2 regions of the Echinicola soli genome follow, and region 1 is predicted to be linked to the other one. Evidence: riboswitches for the same ligand, from Rfam matches in the RefSeq annotation. Region 1 holds a riboswitch; the other holds the start of a gene.
The links. A riboswitch is a leader RNA that binds a small molecule or an ion and turns the genes downstream of it on or off. The one in region 1 is predicted to bind cobalamin.

Region 1 (7,631 bases):
GGAATACAGCCTTAAAAATCCTTGTTTCTGCTTTTTTTATTTTCTCTTCCAGTATGTTCATTCTTCTTTTTCAAGCGCCAATAGATGTGTTGTATTTCCCTTATTGTCTTGCAAAGGAAACACATGAATGGCACAAATATAGGTAGTTTGGTCCTTTTTGTAGTTTAGAAGCCTGGCCTTGAAGGGCTTTTCTTCCTTTAGTTTTTCCCTAATTTGCTTTCTGGCCAATACAGAGGTTAAAGGCCCTTGTAAAAACTTAGGGTCTTTACCAATAGCATAATGTGCTGCATAGCCTGTCATCTTCCTAAAACCAGCATTTACCCATAGAATCTTTTTGCTTAGTTCAGTCAAGACAATGGCTTGATAGGCGTGTGCTTTAAGGTCAGGGAATGACTTCCAGCCAAATTTCCTCTTGTAGTAAGCCAATACTCGATGATCGTTGACTTCCTTTTCCGGACTTTTATCCAGTAAAAAACTACTTGCATAAATATCCCAGCTTCTCAAGGGAGCCCTAAACGGTAAAGGTTGCTTTTTGGAATGTTTCATATGAAGGACAAATTAATCCGGACAATGATAAAACTGTCCGGATTAATGAATTGTTTATGATATGGTCACATCTGTAGCAATCTCTGCCCTCAGTTTTTTGGCAGCATCCACCATTCGCTTCAGTGCTTCCTCGGTTTCATCCCATCCTCTGGTCTTAAGGCCACAGTCTGGATTTACCCATAACTGCTGATAAGGCACCACCGCTGTGGCCTTCTCTATCAACGTTACCATCTCTGCTGTGGAAGGCACCCTTGGAGAATGGATATCATACACGCCTGGTCCAATGTCATTGGGATAGTTAAACTGTGCAAAGGCATCCAGCAATTCCATCTGTGAACGAGAACATTCGATGGTAATCACATCCGCATCCATGGCAGCAATATGTTCGATAATATCATTAAATTCAGAATAGCACATATGGGTATGGATTTGTGTAGAATCTTCCACTGCCGATGCAGAAATCCGGAAACATTCCACAGCCCATTGCAGGTAGCTGTCCCAATCCGCATGTCGAAGAGGAAGCCCTTCCCGTAAAGCGGGCTCGTCAATTTGGATGATGTGAATCCCCGCTTTTTCCAAATCCTTCACTTCTTCGCGAATTGCCAAGGCAATTTGCTGGCAGGTAACTTTTCTGGGTTGGTCATTTCGAACAAAAGACCATTGCAAAATGGTAACCGGCCCTGTAAGCATCCCTTTTACGGGCTTATCTGTCATTGATTGGGCAAATTTTGTCCAAAATAATGTCATTGGCTCTGGTCGTGACACGTCACCATAGATGATTGGGGGTTTTACGCACCGCGAACCATAACTCTGCACCCATCCATTCTGGGTAAATGCGAAGCCTTCTAGTTTTTCACCAAAATACTCCACCATATCGTTGCGCTCAAACTCTCCATGGACCAAAACGTCCAAGCCCACTTCTTCCTGCCAACGGATTGCTTTTTCGGTAGCCTCTTTGATATTGGCGTTATATTGATTTTCAGTCAATATCCCCTTTTTCAATTGAGAGCGCCATTGGCGCACTTCCCTGGTCTGGGGAAAAGAACCAATGGTGGTAGTGGCAAAATGTGGCAAATCAAGTTGTTCACACTGTAGTGCTTTGCGGCTTGGGAAAGCACTTTTCCGTCGGCCATGCTCAGGACTAAGTCTGGCCACGGCTTTTTGGATATTGGGTTTATGTATCTGGATGGACGTTGCCTTGCTGCGTAATGCTGTCTTATTTTCCTCCAACAATGCATTGTGCCGAGCTACGCCATCATCGAGGGCAATTGCTCTTAATACAGCGATCTCATTTACTTTTTGACGGGCAAAAGCCAGCCAATTTTTAAGTTCAGCACTTAGCGATTCCTCCTTGGTTTCTTCGTCCAGGTCACAGGGGCTGTGGAGCAATGAACAGCTCGGGCTGATCATTAGGCGATCATCTTCCTTCTTGTGTCGAGCCTTCCTGATCAGCTCCAAAGAAGCCTGATAATCATTTTTCCAGATATTTCTCCCATCTACCACACCAAGGGATAGGCTCATATTAGAAGGTACTTTCTCCAATACCGCTTCCAACTGATCAGGATTCCTCACCAAGTCCACGTGAAGACCACAAACCGGCAGTCCGGCAGCCAACTCCAAGTTATCATCAAGTGCACCAAAATAGGTAGTCAAGAGTATTTTTAGCCCGGGAACTGCTTTTTTTATTTCTTGATAAGCCCACTTTATCGCTGACTGCTCTGCACCATCAAGGTCCATTGCCAAAAAAGGCTCGTCAATCTGCACCCAATCAGCATGCACGGCTTCCAGTTTTTTCAACACATCGATATACACCGGCAACAGTTGCTTCAGCAGATCAAGGCGGTGGAAGCCCTCTTCTTTTTCCTTGCCCAAAAGCAAAAAGGAAACGGGCCCTATCAATACTGGTTTGGTAAGGATGCCTAGGCGCTTGGCCTCTTTGAATTCGTCCAGCACCTTGGTAGAAAACAGCTTAAACTGTTGGCCTTTGGTAAATTCAGGAACAATGTAGTGATAATTGGTATCAAACCATTTGGTCATTTCCATTGCAATGATATCAAGTCCATCCTTTTGATAGCCCCTGGCCATTGCAAAATACAGGTCAAGCTCCGGCTTTTTCAGTTCCGTCAGTATCTCATGATAGCGCTCGGGAATGGCTCCCACCGTGAACGCCATGTCCAATACCTGATCATAAAAGGAGAAATCATTGGAAGGAATCAGGCCCAATCCGGCTTCCTGTTGTAGTTTCCAGTTGTTTTCCCGGATTTCCGCAGCAGTTTCCTGAAGGTCATTTAGCGGGATCTTCCCCGCCCAGTAAGCCTCACAGGCTTTTTTCAATTGTCTTTTGCTACCAATTCGCGGGTAGCCAAGATTTTGCGTTAGCATCGTTTAAAACTTTTAACGTGATAAATAATTCGTCAAAAGCCCTTCGCCACACTTCACAATGCTTATGGAATGATACGGTAAGAAGAGACTGAAAAATAGACATACTTTTCCCTTGGGCACAATGATCCCGGAGAAGAAAGGAAAAGCGTGTGTACCTGACAGCAGCTTCAAATCGCGAAAGCATTGTCACTCCTATCCACAAGTTGCGAATAGGTCAATACAGGCAGGTCTCCTGGCTCATGACATTCTTGCCGTCCTTCCCATCCTGAAAACGATCAGAACAGTGGACAACCAAGGGCAAGAATTATTTTGGTCACTTACAGTTGCGCGACAGCCCGTGATTTTCACACGGTTCCCTATTATCTCCGACCGTAGTCGGAGACCTATATTGGTTATTGAAGTAAATATGAAAAGAACTTTGGCTGCAAATATAGGGATAAGAATTGAATTTGGTGTAGAAATAATTTTATGACTTGAAGAAACACCATTTACTTTATTGGTGATACAAAAGAAAGTTTCAGCATCTCTTAGATTACCTGGAGTGCTAAATATCGCTGTAATCTTACTGTTTTTTTGTAAATCGCCCACTCCAAACGCCCTAAACTGCTTCATTTACAACAATCCATTTCACCTTAGTTTTGGTACATGATTTTTTGTAAATTGGAAATTTCACCGTTTAAATTCTATTAAATGACTTCTACCCAAATCGGACTAGGAATGGCCGCTCTTGGCAGACCTGAATACATCAATATCAACCCATCAGATCAACGAGAAAAGTCTGAAGAGGCATTTTTCGACCACAGCCTAAAAGTCCTGGATGAAGCCTACAAATCTGGCGTAAGGTATTTTGATACCGCGGCATCCTACGGAAAGGGAGAATCGTTTCTATTGGAATGGCACCAAAGCCGAAATCACCCAGATGTGATGTTCGGGTCTAAATGGGGCTATACCTATACTGCTGACTGGCAACTGGGCTATGAAGGCAAGCATGAAATCAAGGAACACAGCTTGCAAAAACTGGAGGAACAGTGGGGTTATTCCCAGAAATTGTGTCCTGCTCTCGGGATTTACCATATCCATTCGGCAACATTAGCATCTGGCGTCTTGGAGAATGAGGATGAGGATGTCTTAGAGAAATTAGCTGCGATCAAGCGATCCACTGGGGTATTGATCGGGCTCAGTTCCAGCGGCACAGAGCAGCAGGAAGTACTGGAACAGGCCATGAATATCGCTGTCGACGACACACCATTATTCGACACTTTTCAGGTGACTTTTAACATCCTCGAACAAACCACATTCTCCACCCTACAAAACGCCAAAACAAACGGCGTAAAAATCCTCATAAAAGAAGCAATGGCCAATGGCAGAATATTTCCGAACAATGCATATCCTTATTACGAAAAAACCTACACTTACCTTTCAAGATTAGCAGACAAATACCAGGTAGGCATCGATGCCATTGCGCTTCGCTTCTGTATGGACAAAATCAACCCTGCCTACGTCCTAAGCGGAGCCAGCACCATTCCACAATTGACAGCAAACCTTAAAGCGAGTACTTTCCAGCTTACCCAGGCCGAGCTGGACAGCCTCTCCAAACTGGCAGTAGCACCTGAAGACTACTGGCACGAGCGATCACAACTCAAATGGAGTTAGAAAAGCCTTTGCTATTTTTTTGATATAGTTAAAAATTCTGTTTTCTTTGCACCACCATAATCGCTAAAACGGCTTTTATGGTAATCCTGACATATTCCAGACCGGAAGAATTCGGGCAAATGAAACATTTAGAGTGAGGATATCCTCTTAAAAACTGGCCAAAGATAATCGGAGTGTAGCGCAGCCCGGTAGCGTATCCCGACGGGGTCGGGAGAGGTTGTGGGGTTCGTTGATATAGATAGAGCGTGGCCTTGCTCTCTAAACTGGCCAAAGATAATCGGAGTGTAGCGCAGCCCGGTAGCGTATCCCGACTGGGGTCGGGAGAGGTAGTGGGTTCGTTGATATAGATAGAGCATGGCCTTGCTCTCTAAACTGGCCAAAGATAATCGGAGTGTAGCGCAGCCCGGTAGCGTATCCCGACGGGGTCGGGAGAGGTTGTGGGGTTCGTTGATATAGATAGAGCGTGGCCTTGCTCTCTAAACTGGCCAAAGATAATCGGAGTGTAGCGCAGCCCGGTAGCGTATCCCGACTGGGGTCGGGAGAGGTAGTGGGTTCGTTGATATAGATAGAGCGTGGCCTTGCTCTCTAAACTGGCCAAAGATAATCGGAGTGTAGCGCAGCCCGGTAGCGTATCCCGACTGGGGTCGGGAGAGGTTGTGGGGTTCGTTGATATAGATAGAGCGTGGCCTTGCTCTCTAAACTGGCCAAAGATAATCGGAGTGTAGCGCAGCCCGGTAGCGTATCCCGACTGGGGTCGGGAGAGGTTGTGGGGTTCGTTGATATAGATAGAGCGTGGCCTTGCTCTCTAAACTGGCCAAAGATAATCGGAGTGTAGCGCAGCCCGGTAGCGTATCCCGACTGGGGTCGGGAGAGGTTGTGGGGTTCGTTGATATAGATAGAGCGTGGCCTTGCTCTCTAAACTGGCCAAAGATAATCGGAGTGTAGCGCAGCCCGGTAGCGTATCCCGACTGGGGTCGGGAGAGGTTGTGGGGTTCGTTGATATAGATAGAGCGTGGCCTTGCTCTCTAAACTGGCCAAAGATAATCGGAGTGTAGCGCAGCCCGGTAGCGTATCCCGACTGGGGTCGGGAGAGGTTGTGGGGTTCGTTGATATAGATAGAGCGTGGCCTTGCTCTCTAAACTGGCCAAAGATAATCGGAGTGTAGCGCAGCTCGGTAGCGTATCCCGACGGGGTCGGGAGAGGTAGTGGGTTCGTTGATATAGATAGAGCGTGGCCTTGCTCCCTAAACTGGCCAAAGATAATCGGAGTGTAGCGCAGCCCGGTAGCGTATCCCGACGGGGTCGGGAGAGGTAGTGGGTTCGTTGATATAGATAGAGCGTGGCCTTGCTCTCTAAACTGGCCAAAGATAATCGGAGTGTAGCGCAGCCCGGTAGCGTACTTGCATGGGGTGCAAGGGGTCGTGGGTTCGAATCCCGCCACTCCGACTCTTTCGAAGCCTTTCGATTGTAAAAGCCTGTAAATCATATGGTTTACAGGCTTTTTTGTTTTTTTCAATGCAAAATAAACCAATGTTAATCAAGGTTTATGAGAGTAATTAGGTGACATTTTTTGCTAACCTGATTTTTCCTATAATTGAGTTAATTAACTTTTAATCAATTATTTAAAAGTTATTTGTAGGAATATATTTCGAACCCTTTTGATTCGATTTGATCGTCAAAATGGGTATTCAAATGTGAAAATTACCCAAAACACTACAAATCGTAACATTATGAAGGTTAGGAACACTATCTGAATCCATTTCATCATTCGCAAGGAAAGAGTAAAATCAGGATTGTTTCAGGTTTATCTAAGGTATCCCTAAATGGATCTAAAAGGGAAATATCATTAAAAAAATCATTGGTGTCCGGTAAAAAATAAATGAAAGAGGGCCAGTCCATTGCTGAACCAGCCCATTGTGGCTACTTTTGAGTTACGACACAAAAAAGTTAAGCCATGGGCAAAAGTAGTAATTTTAGCGGACAGCCGATATTCAATCAGTTAATAAAGTTCATTGACAAGGGGGAGGTAAGAGAGATAGCCCGCAGGCATAATGCGGAGCGTTATGTGAAGAAGTTCACGACTTATAACCACTTGATAGTAATGCTGTTTGTAGCATTTGAGGGCTATCATTCCATTCGTGAGACACTTGTCGGTTTGTTGGCCAATGCCCATAAATTGGCCCATTTGGGTCTGAACTATGTGGTAAGGCGGAGTACGTTATCAGAAGCCAACAAACGACGTGTGAGCGATGTGTTCGCCGATATATACATGAGTGTGTACCAAAGGCATGGTGACAGTTTAACGGACAGCCGGTTGAAGGATGCTGATATGAAGAGGCTCTATATTATGGATTCTACCACCATTAGTCTGTTCAAGGATATTCTCAAGGGAGTAGGCAGGAACCCGAAAACGGGCAAAAAGAAAGGAGGTATTAAGGCGCACACCATCATCAGGGCGAGTGACCATGTTCCTTATCTTGTCCGTTACAGTGCGGCTGTCCGACATGACCATACCTTCCTGGATGAGGTTTTCAACCTGCCCGGGGGCTCTATCATCACTTTTGATAAGGGATATGTGGATTATGGAAAATATGAGGTCCTGACCGAAAGCGGGATATGGTATGTGACCAGGTTAAAAGACAATGCTGTCTATCAGGCCCGAAAGGAGTTTAATATTCCTGATCAGGCAGATTCCGGAGTACTCAAGGATGAAGAAATCATCTTACGATATGGCAAGAACAAGCAACAGGAGCACCGTTCCAGGAGAATAGCCTATTGGGACAGCAAAAGTGAACGCCTGTTTGAGTTGATTACCAATAATTTTGAGATGGCAGCAGAGAAGATAGCACTCATCTATAAAAGACGCTGGCAGATAGAGCTATTATTCAAACAGCTTAAGCAGAACTTCCCTTTAAAGTACTTCTTGGGCGACAATGAAAATGCCATAGAAATACAGATATGGTCGGCCATGTTGGCCAATCTCCTTTTGACCTTGATCAAAAGCCAGGTCAAAAGGAAATGGGCTTTCTCCAACTTGGTATCCCTGGTCAG
Region 2 (7,631 bases), 1.4 Mb from region 1:
ATGGAGACAGTGGGGAAAAGGGCTTTGGCCAATGTAGAGCAGCGAAGTAGTGGGCTGCTAAAAACCTGTATTGAAGTGATTTGTCCCGTCAGTTTTGTTTTGATGATGTTGGCTTCTTCCGGGAAACTGTCTGCTAGATGGAGGTCTGTCTGCCCATAGCAGGTTCCTTTGGCTATGGCCGGTTTGGTGTGGCGGATCAGATATATTTCCATATGATGAGTAGGCTCAGATAGAAAACGACTTCCGTGACTTGCTGGACAGCTCCCAGGCAATCTCCTGTGTAGCCCCCGATCCATTTTTGGAACCACCTGCCCATCCACCATTTGGCCATAAAACACGGGATGATAGCCAGGAAAACTGCGTAATTCTGGAAGAGTGCCAAGGGGAGAAAGGCAAAAACAGAAGCGACAAACAAGTCCCTGGTTGGGAAGTCCCCTTTGGCTATGGGCTTGGATTTGCTGCCGATTTCATCGTTTATCTTGGCATATTGGTGGGTTTTGAAAAAAGTAAGTGCAACAAATCTGCTTATCGAGTGTCCTGAGATATAGCAAGCAAAGATGCATTGGTAAAACTCAAAGCTATAACTGTTTTTTTGAATAATTTTGGCCAATTCCATTAGTCCAAGGAACTTGATGGCCAAAAGGAGAATCAAGCCGACAGCTCCAAAAGTGCCAATCCGACTGTCTTTCATGATCAGGAGGATCTTTTCCTTGGTCCATCCTCCTCCAAATCCATCCATGGTGTCAGCAAATCCATCTTCATGGAATGCCCCGGTGAGGATGACGGAAATGGCAATGGACAGAAACAGGGCAAGGGTAACAGGTAAAACCTGATAGGATAAGAGCAATGTAATGGCCGATGCCCCTCCAATTATCCACCCTATAAAAGGAAAGTACTTTCTGGAAATTCGCAGGTATTCTTCTGAATGATCCACCCATGACGGACAGGGGATCCGCGTGTAAAACATTAATGCCGTAAAAAAAGCCTGTAATTCTCTCATCATAAAATCATGGTTAAAAGTCCTTTGATTTATCTGCTTTCTTTACTTACCCCTGCACTGTCAAAACTCGCCATTTCGTTCAGAAACCCACAAGCCGATGCTACCAAAGGGTAGGCCAAAGCGGCACCAGAACCTTCGCCAAGTCTCATTCCTAACCTAAGCAATGGTTTTGCCTTGAAATACTCCAGCATGGCAGCATGGCCTTTTTCATGTGAACAATGTGTGAAAATGCAGTAGGAAAGTAGATTGGCATCTATTGTTTTCGCAACCAGTACAGCTGCTGTGGTGATAAAACCATCCACTAATATGACCATCTTCCTTTCCGCAGCTTTTAGCATTGCGCCGCATAACTGTGCAATTTCAAAGCCCCCAAAGGTACTCAAAATTTGCACAGGATTTTTCTTGTCAATTTGGTTATGTAAACGAATGGCCTTTGATAGCGTTTGAAGCTTGATTTTTTGTTGATTATCATTAGTGCCAGTGCCCTTTCCCACGCATTCTTGCAGGGGTAAACCGCAGATGGTGTGCATGATAAGGGCCGCAGAAGAGGTGTTGCTAATGCCCATTTCACCAAAGCCAATCACATTGCAGCCCTCTTGGTAAACCTGGTCCACTAGCTCGGCACCTTTTTGTAATGCGCCCAAACATTGCTCTTCGGTCATGGCCGGACCATGGAGATAATTGGCCGTTCCTTTGGCAATTTTTGCATGGATCAAATTGGGCTGATCGGTAAAATCATAGTTGACTCCAGCGTCTATGACTTTTAGTGCCAAGTGGTGCTGTTTGGCAAATATGTTGATGGCGGCTCCTCCTTCCAAGAAGTTCATGACCATCTGATAGGTTACTTCCTGCGGATAAGGGTTGACCAGGTTTTCTTTGGCGATCCCGTGGTCCCCCGCAAATACCAAAATATGTGGGTGTTTTAGCGAAGGGCTGAGCGATTGTTGGACCAAGCCAATGTGTAGGGCGAGGTTTTCCAGATCACCAAGAGCGCCGATGGGCTTGGTTTTAAGATCAATTTTTTGCTGTAGAGCTTTTTCAAGCGAATGGTCTAATGGCGGAATGTGAAAATCTATCATTTTTCTGCAGGTTTTAAGTCCTGGAAGTAAAAGCCAATTTCTTTTGGTTGCTCATGGGAAAAGGAATAGCAGCCTTCCTTTTTGTCTTTTGGTGCTTCATAGCTGCGAAACACTTTATCGCCCAAGGCAAAGTGCACTGGAGACGAGAAGATCGGCCCATCAAATACGAAGGTGTGGAATTCCCCATTTTCCCCGCAGGGATCTACCGATGATGGCAGGTCTTTCAAAAAATCCTCGTCAATCACCCTTCCTGCAAATTCTTTGGGTAAAAGCTCAGTTTTTACGCAGACGACGACTGTTTTAAAACCCAAGTCCAAAAATTCATGGATAAGCTCGGTGGTATTTCTTTTCCAAAGTGGAAACAAGGCCTTTAACCCTGCTTCGGCTAGTTTTTCTTCCCTGTATTTCTTAAGATCCTCTAAAAAAATATCGCCAAAGATGCTGTGGGTGATATCGGCATCCTTAATCTCTCTCATTTTATCCCCCATAAGCTGGTTATACGTGTCCATGCTGGGCATCTCGGGGAGTAAGAGCTCATCCACCTGAAGGCCAATAGACCTGGCCTGTGCCTGTAGCAATTCTCTTCTTACACCGTGCATGGAAACTCGCTGATAGGCCTCATTCACCGTGGTCATCAACCTGTCCACGTGAATCTCCTCATCCTGCATTACATGGTATAAGGCCAATGCGCTGTCCTTGCCGCCACTCCAGTTGAATACACTTTTGATCATTTTGGAAATAGTAAAATTGAAAGGTTATTGATTTTAATGGCACACAGATGACGCTGATAGCTATGATTCATTAAGGTTGTTTTTTCTTGTCATGAAATTAATTTATTCTGATAAAAATGCGGCCGTTCTTTTTTCGTCTCTTATGGATCAAGTCTCACATCTCGCCCAATCATCACTTCAGTTCTAAAGGAAGTCCAGAAACCATAAAGGTAGCTTTATCGGTCCTTTGGGCAATGTACTGATTGATCCAGCCTTGGAGTTCGGTGAACTTTCGGCCTACTTCCGTTTGGGCATGCAGTCCCATGCCGATTTCATTGGAAATGATGATCAAGGTACCGTTTTGAGCGGAATCAAACAACAGGTCCAGTTCTGATTTGCAGTGGTCCAAGCAACTTGCAATGTCACCTTTTGTATCGGAGAACCAATTGGTCAGCCAGAGGGTCACGCAGTCCAAGACAACTACTTTTCCAGAAATATCTACTTGGCCGAGGTGTTTTTCTTCTTCGATGGTTGTCCAGCGTTCGTCCCTGTCTGCTTGGTGCCTGTCCACTCGTTTTTGGAAGTCCTGGTCCCAAATTCTTGATGTGGCCAGATACAATGGTGTTTTTGATAGGCTTTCGGCCAACTGCTGGGCATAGTTGCTTTTTCCCGAGCGTTCACCGCCTGTAATGTAATAGATCATGGTTTATGGTGCGGATAGTTATAAGTTGTTAGGCTATTGACTTGAAAGTTCACTGGCTGCTATCCTGGATTAGTGGAAGTAGTCGTAGGTTACAGTTGGATAGGCCATCTCCTTGTTCAATAGGAAAGCTGTGCTGTCTTTTGTTGTTCATGATTTCTGGTTCAATATCAATTCTTTTTTTGATAGGGACAATTTTTGCAACCATTGCCACAGCATTTCCCTTGCCTGAGCAAGTACCAACTCGAAAATACATAAAATCCCTGGTCATTGACCGTGTAGTCGATGCCTTCGATCAGGGAAGTGGGTTTCCCCATTTTTTGGATCGTTTTGATCTTTTTTGGGCTGAGGTGTGCTGTCCAGTGGCTGATGCGGTCCTGTATGGCGGACTTTAGGCAGTCAGGGCACAGACAGCCCTTGTTTTCTTCCAGTGGGACAATAGGAGGAAAAGCACTGCACCAACATTCCGTAGTGCAGGCAAAAGCTTTTTGGCAATTTGGGCAGCGCTTTTCTTTGTTCATTGTTTTTACTTTTTCCCTATTTTCGGGAGGATTTATCCGGTTGTCCCAATAGCTAAACTGATGGAAGGTGTTAATTGAGCCTTTTGCTCAGTATTGTTTTTGACGAGGGCTGTGCCCCGGAATGATGAAAGTTGGGCTACAGGATCAACTAGCTGAGTTGAAAACTTGTTTGACACCAGGCAGGCCTGTCTACAAGCCAAAGGCAATCCTGTTTGATGCCAGGCAGGCCTGTCTACAAGCCAAATGCAATCCTGTTTGATGCCAGGCAGGCCTGTCTACAAGCCAAATGCAATCCTGTTTGATGCCAGGCAGGCCTGTCTACAAGCCAAATGCAATCCTGTTTGATGCCAGGCAGGCCTGTCTACAAGCCAAATGCAATCCTGTTTGATGCCAGGCAAGCCTGTCTACAAGCCAAAGGCAATCCTGTTTGATGCCAGGCAGGCCTGTCTACAAGCCAAAGGCAAGCCTGTTTGATGCCAGGCAGGCTCTCTGGGGTTTATCTTTGCTCCAAAAGAACCCTGCCTAATCTCCACAGAAAGGGAAGGAATATACTATTCAAGTCTTAATACGAATACCTTAAAACTGATATCGCGCTCCGATGCTGAAGTTTCTACCTCTGGTGGTATAACCATAGATGGCGGTAAAGTCTTCATCAAGCAAGTTGTTTACCCCACCATAAATGTTGAGTTTATTTTCCAAAACAGCCTGCTGGACGAATAAGTCCACCAATCCATAGCTATCCAGGTCAAATGCTCCTCCCACGCCATAATCATACACGGTACGCTTACTGGTGTAGTTATATTTTAGTGAGACTTGGGTGTTTTGGGCAGGTTTGGCATTAAAAGCCATGCCCCATTTGCTACCCGGTACACGATAAAAGGTTTCAGGCTTGTCGGTGCTTACATGCGCAAAATTAGCTGTCATGCTGAAGTATTCGTTAACCAGCCAGGAGAAATCTGCTTCAAATCCTTCTACCCTTCGTTTATCGGTCGTGTTTTGGTATTCACCGCCGATGTACCCGCCATTCTCGTCATAGAGTGATACAAATTCAATCGGACTGGATTCATCCCTGGTAAAATGTACCAAATTGAAGGTAAATTGATTTCCTATATAAAATGAAATGCCTTGCTCATAATTGAGGGATTCTTCGGGATTCAGCGCACTGTTTCCGTAATCAGGTGAATTGAGTTGATAGAGGGTAGGCGTGACATAGGAGGTGGCCACGGATGCTAGGATCTTTGTGGACACTTGATCGGAAACCTCAAAAAGGTAGCTTGGATTGACATTATAGATGAACTTGGCATCGTATTCCGAATGGGTGTTTATCCTGGCTCCTGCGTGGACATTGAAGCCACTGGCAGTTTCATAGAAGAAAGAAGCATAAGGATCCAATAGCGTAAACTGGTTATTGTCAAAAGCTAGTTCTCCCGGTTGTTCGTAGGATAATTGTTGGAGATTTACACCCCACAGTCCTTTCAGTCCTTTGATGATTTGGTGCTCTTGGGTCAGGTCTAGCTGAAGGTTTCTGCCTTTGTATTCGGAAGGGAAGCTACTGATAAACTCCCGCTCGCTGACATTATAGACGGATTTGAGTTTGATATTACCTTTGGTATACTGATAGGTAGGTGCCAAGCCAAACCGCAGCTGATTGCTTGTTTGGGTGTTATCGGCATCCAAGAAGGGACCATTGTCATAATCCGCCTCCATGTCATCATAGGCGGTAATAAAATCCATCCTGAATCGATCCGAAAAAGCATAGCCCATTTTGACCATGAGGTCTTTTCGATTGATGCCATCTTTGCCGAAGGCAGCGGTAGCTGCAGTATCCATGGCTGATGAAAACCCCGCTGAACTGTGAAGGCTTCCGGACACCAAGTAATTGAATTGATCGGTTTGGCCGTTTAGGCTGATGTTTCCCCGGTAGGTATTAAAAGACCCACCGCTGAAGTCAGCTGATCCACCGAATTTTTTGGCCTTGCTACCGGATTTCAATTTGATATTGATCACTGCTGCGGAGGCCCCGGTACCATAGAGTGTGCTCAGGCCACCGCGGAGCACTTCGATGGATTCGACCTGGTCCAGTGGGAGGAGCCGAAGGTCGTAAGTGGCATCGGCCAGGGAAGGGTCATTGATCGGAGTGCCGTCGATGAGGATAAGGGTGTTTTTACTGCTTGCCCCCCTGACAAAGTAACTAACATTGGTGCCAGGTGAACCAAAATTACCATCTATCTGGATCCCGGGTACTTCATTGAGCAGGTCAGGGATGGTCTTTCCCGCATTTCGCTGGATGTCTTCTTGGCTAAGTTGATAAATCGTTTTTCCTGATTTTTCGACCGGAATTTCAAATTTGGTTCCGGTAACGACGATTTCATCGAGGTCTTGGGCATTTTGTGCATTGGCAGGAGCACTCCAGAGGGAAATGCCTGCGACAAGGAGGGGGAGTAGTCCCTTCTTTTTTTGGAAAGAAATAATGTGCTTGTTCATAGCGTGTTTAATGTGTTAATAATTGGACACTATGAACTTTCTGGTAAAACTGTAAAAATATCCTCAGCGCTAAGGATATTTTCATGAACGCAATGATTGAATTCATTGCCCACATGGAACCTCTAAAGGCCTCATCATCGATGGGAACCCTTGAAGTTTCATAGCCTTTCACCCGAAAGCTCTGAATGTAGCAGTTGATGGCAGGTCTTCTGACTCGCTCCACACCTGGTGCCTTCCCATCCGATTTGGTGGACAGTGGCTTGGTTACCAGTTGCTTTTGGGAGCTTACAGCTGCGGGTACAGTTCCGGGTTTTCACCGGATTCCCTATTAAACCATTCCCCTTTTAGGGCGAATAGGTGCCAAAAACTGGCGCAAAGATAGGGGTTTTTATTGGGAAGTCGCAATAGGGATTGGTTTTAACAGGGCAAGCACATTTAAAAAATCAGTCCCTTTGAGGTTGCAAATCTAGCCGTGTTTTCATCGTCCAAGGATTGATCCTTGGACGGAATGGTTAAGTCCTCACCCAATCCCCTGTTAATGAGTTCTGTTATCAGAAAAATAGTTTGTAGTCATTAAGGCTTAAAGCCTTCCTTACATTAACCCGAGGTCTTGCCTTGGGGGCATAAGCTCAAAAACATTCCTCCAACGCAGGCTGAAAGCCCAGCTCAGTCCTTCCATCTAGTCAAACAATTGACAGGTAATACTGCGCCTTTTCCGTCCCTCTTCTTTGATTTTTTAAATTCAAATACCTAAAGGCAGCACAGAAAACTCTTCCTTGAAAGAATCATGAATCAACTGTAAAATAACTGGCCTCTTATCTTTACCCACTATAATCCATATAGAGCCGAGATCATTTATGTTCCTACGGAACGTAGCATTCATAAGGGACTATTGAAGTCACCACTCCCTGCGGAAGTCGTGAAATGTTACCTGTGAAAATCCATGAAATCAGAACGAAATAATTTAACTTGTTCTTTAAGCCCCATCAAATTAGTTGATTTGACGTAAAGTTTACGCTATATTGGGAAGACCCAATGACCCCAATAGCCAGATGAATCTTTTTTGTGCAAACTTGCTTTATATTTATTTGTTGCTGATAGGGCTTTCCAGTGCCTATGCGCAGGAGGGTAATTACC

Region 2: it holds a riboswitch for cobalamin, as region 1 does, so the genes downstream of both, FKX85_RS17695 (TonB-dependent receptor plug domain-containing protein) here and metE (5-methyltetrahydropteroyltriglutamate--homocysteine S-methyltransferase) in region 1, are expected to answer to the same signal.

Annotation. Positions count from the first base shown of each region.
Region 1 is NZ_CP041253.1:3,075,767-3,083,397, reverse strand. It holds gene FKX85_RS12290 (acyl-CoA thioesterase) at 1-61, opposite strand, end outside; gene FKX85_RS12285 (PAS domain-containing protein) at 58-546, opposite strand; gene metE (5-methyltetrahydropteroyltriglutamate--homocysteine S-methyltransferase) at 601-2,928, opposite strand; cobalamin riboswitch at 3,134-3,330, opposite strand; gene FKX85_RS12275 (aldo/keto reductase) at 3,619-4,581, shown strand; tRNA gene FKX85_RS12270 (tRNA-Pro) at 5,953-6,026, shown strand; gene FKX85_RS12265 (IS4 family transposase) at 6,535-7,631, shown strand, end outside.
Region 2 is NZ_CP041253.1:4,509,525-4,517,155, reverse strand. It holds gene cobC (alpha-ribazole phosphatase) at 1-212, opposite strand, end outside; gene FKX85_RS17720 (adenosylcobinamide-GDP ribazoletransferase) at 197-1,003, opposite strand; gene cobT (nicotinate-nucleotide--dimethylbenzimidazole phosphoribosyltransferase) at 1,030-2,079, opposite strand; gene FKX85_RS17710 (Dph6-related ATP pyrophosphatase) at 2,076-2,810, opposite strand; gene FKX85_RS17705 (bifunctional adenosylcobinamide kinase/adenosylcobinamide-phosphate guanylyltransferase) at 2,983-3,492, opposite strand; gene FKX85_RS17700 (DUF5522 domain-containing protein) at 3,660-4,010, opposite strand; gene FKX85_RS17695 (TonB-dependent receptor plug domain-containing protein) at 4,587-6,494, opposite strand; cobalamin riboswitch at 6,677-6,874, opposite strand; gene FKX85_RS17690 (hybrid sensor histidine kinase/response regulator transcription factor) at 7,547-7,631, shown strand, end outside.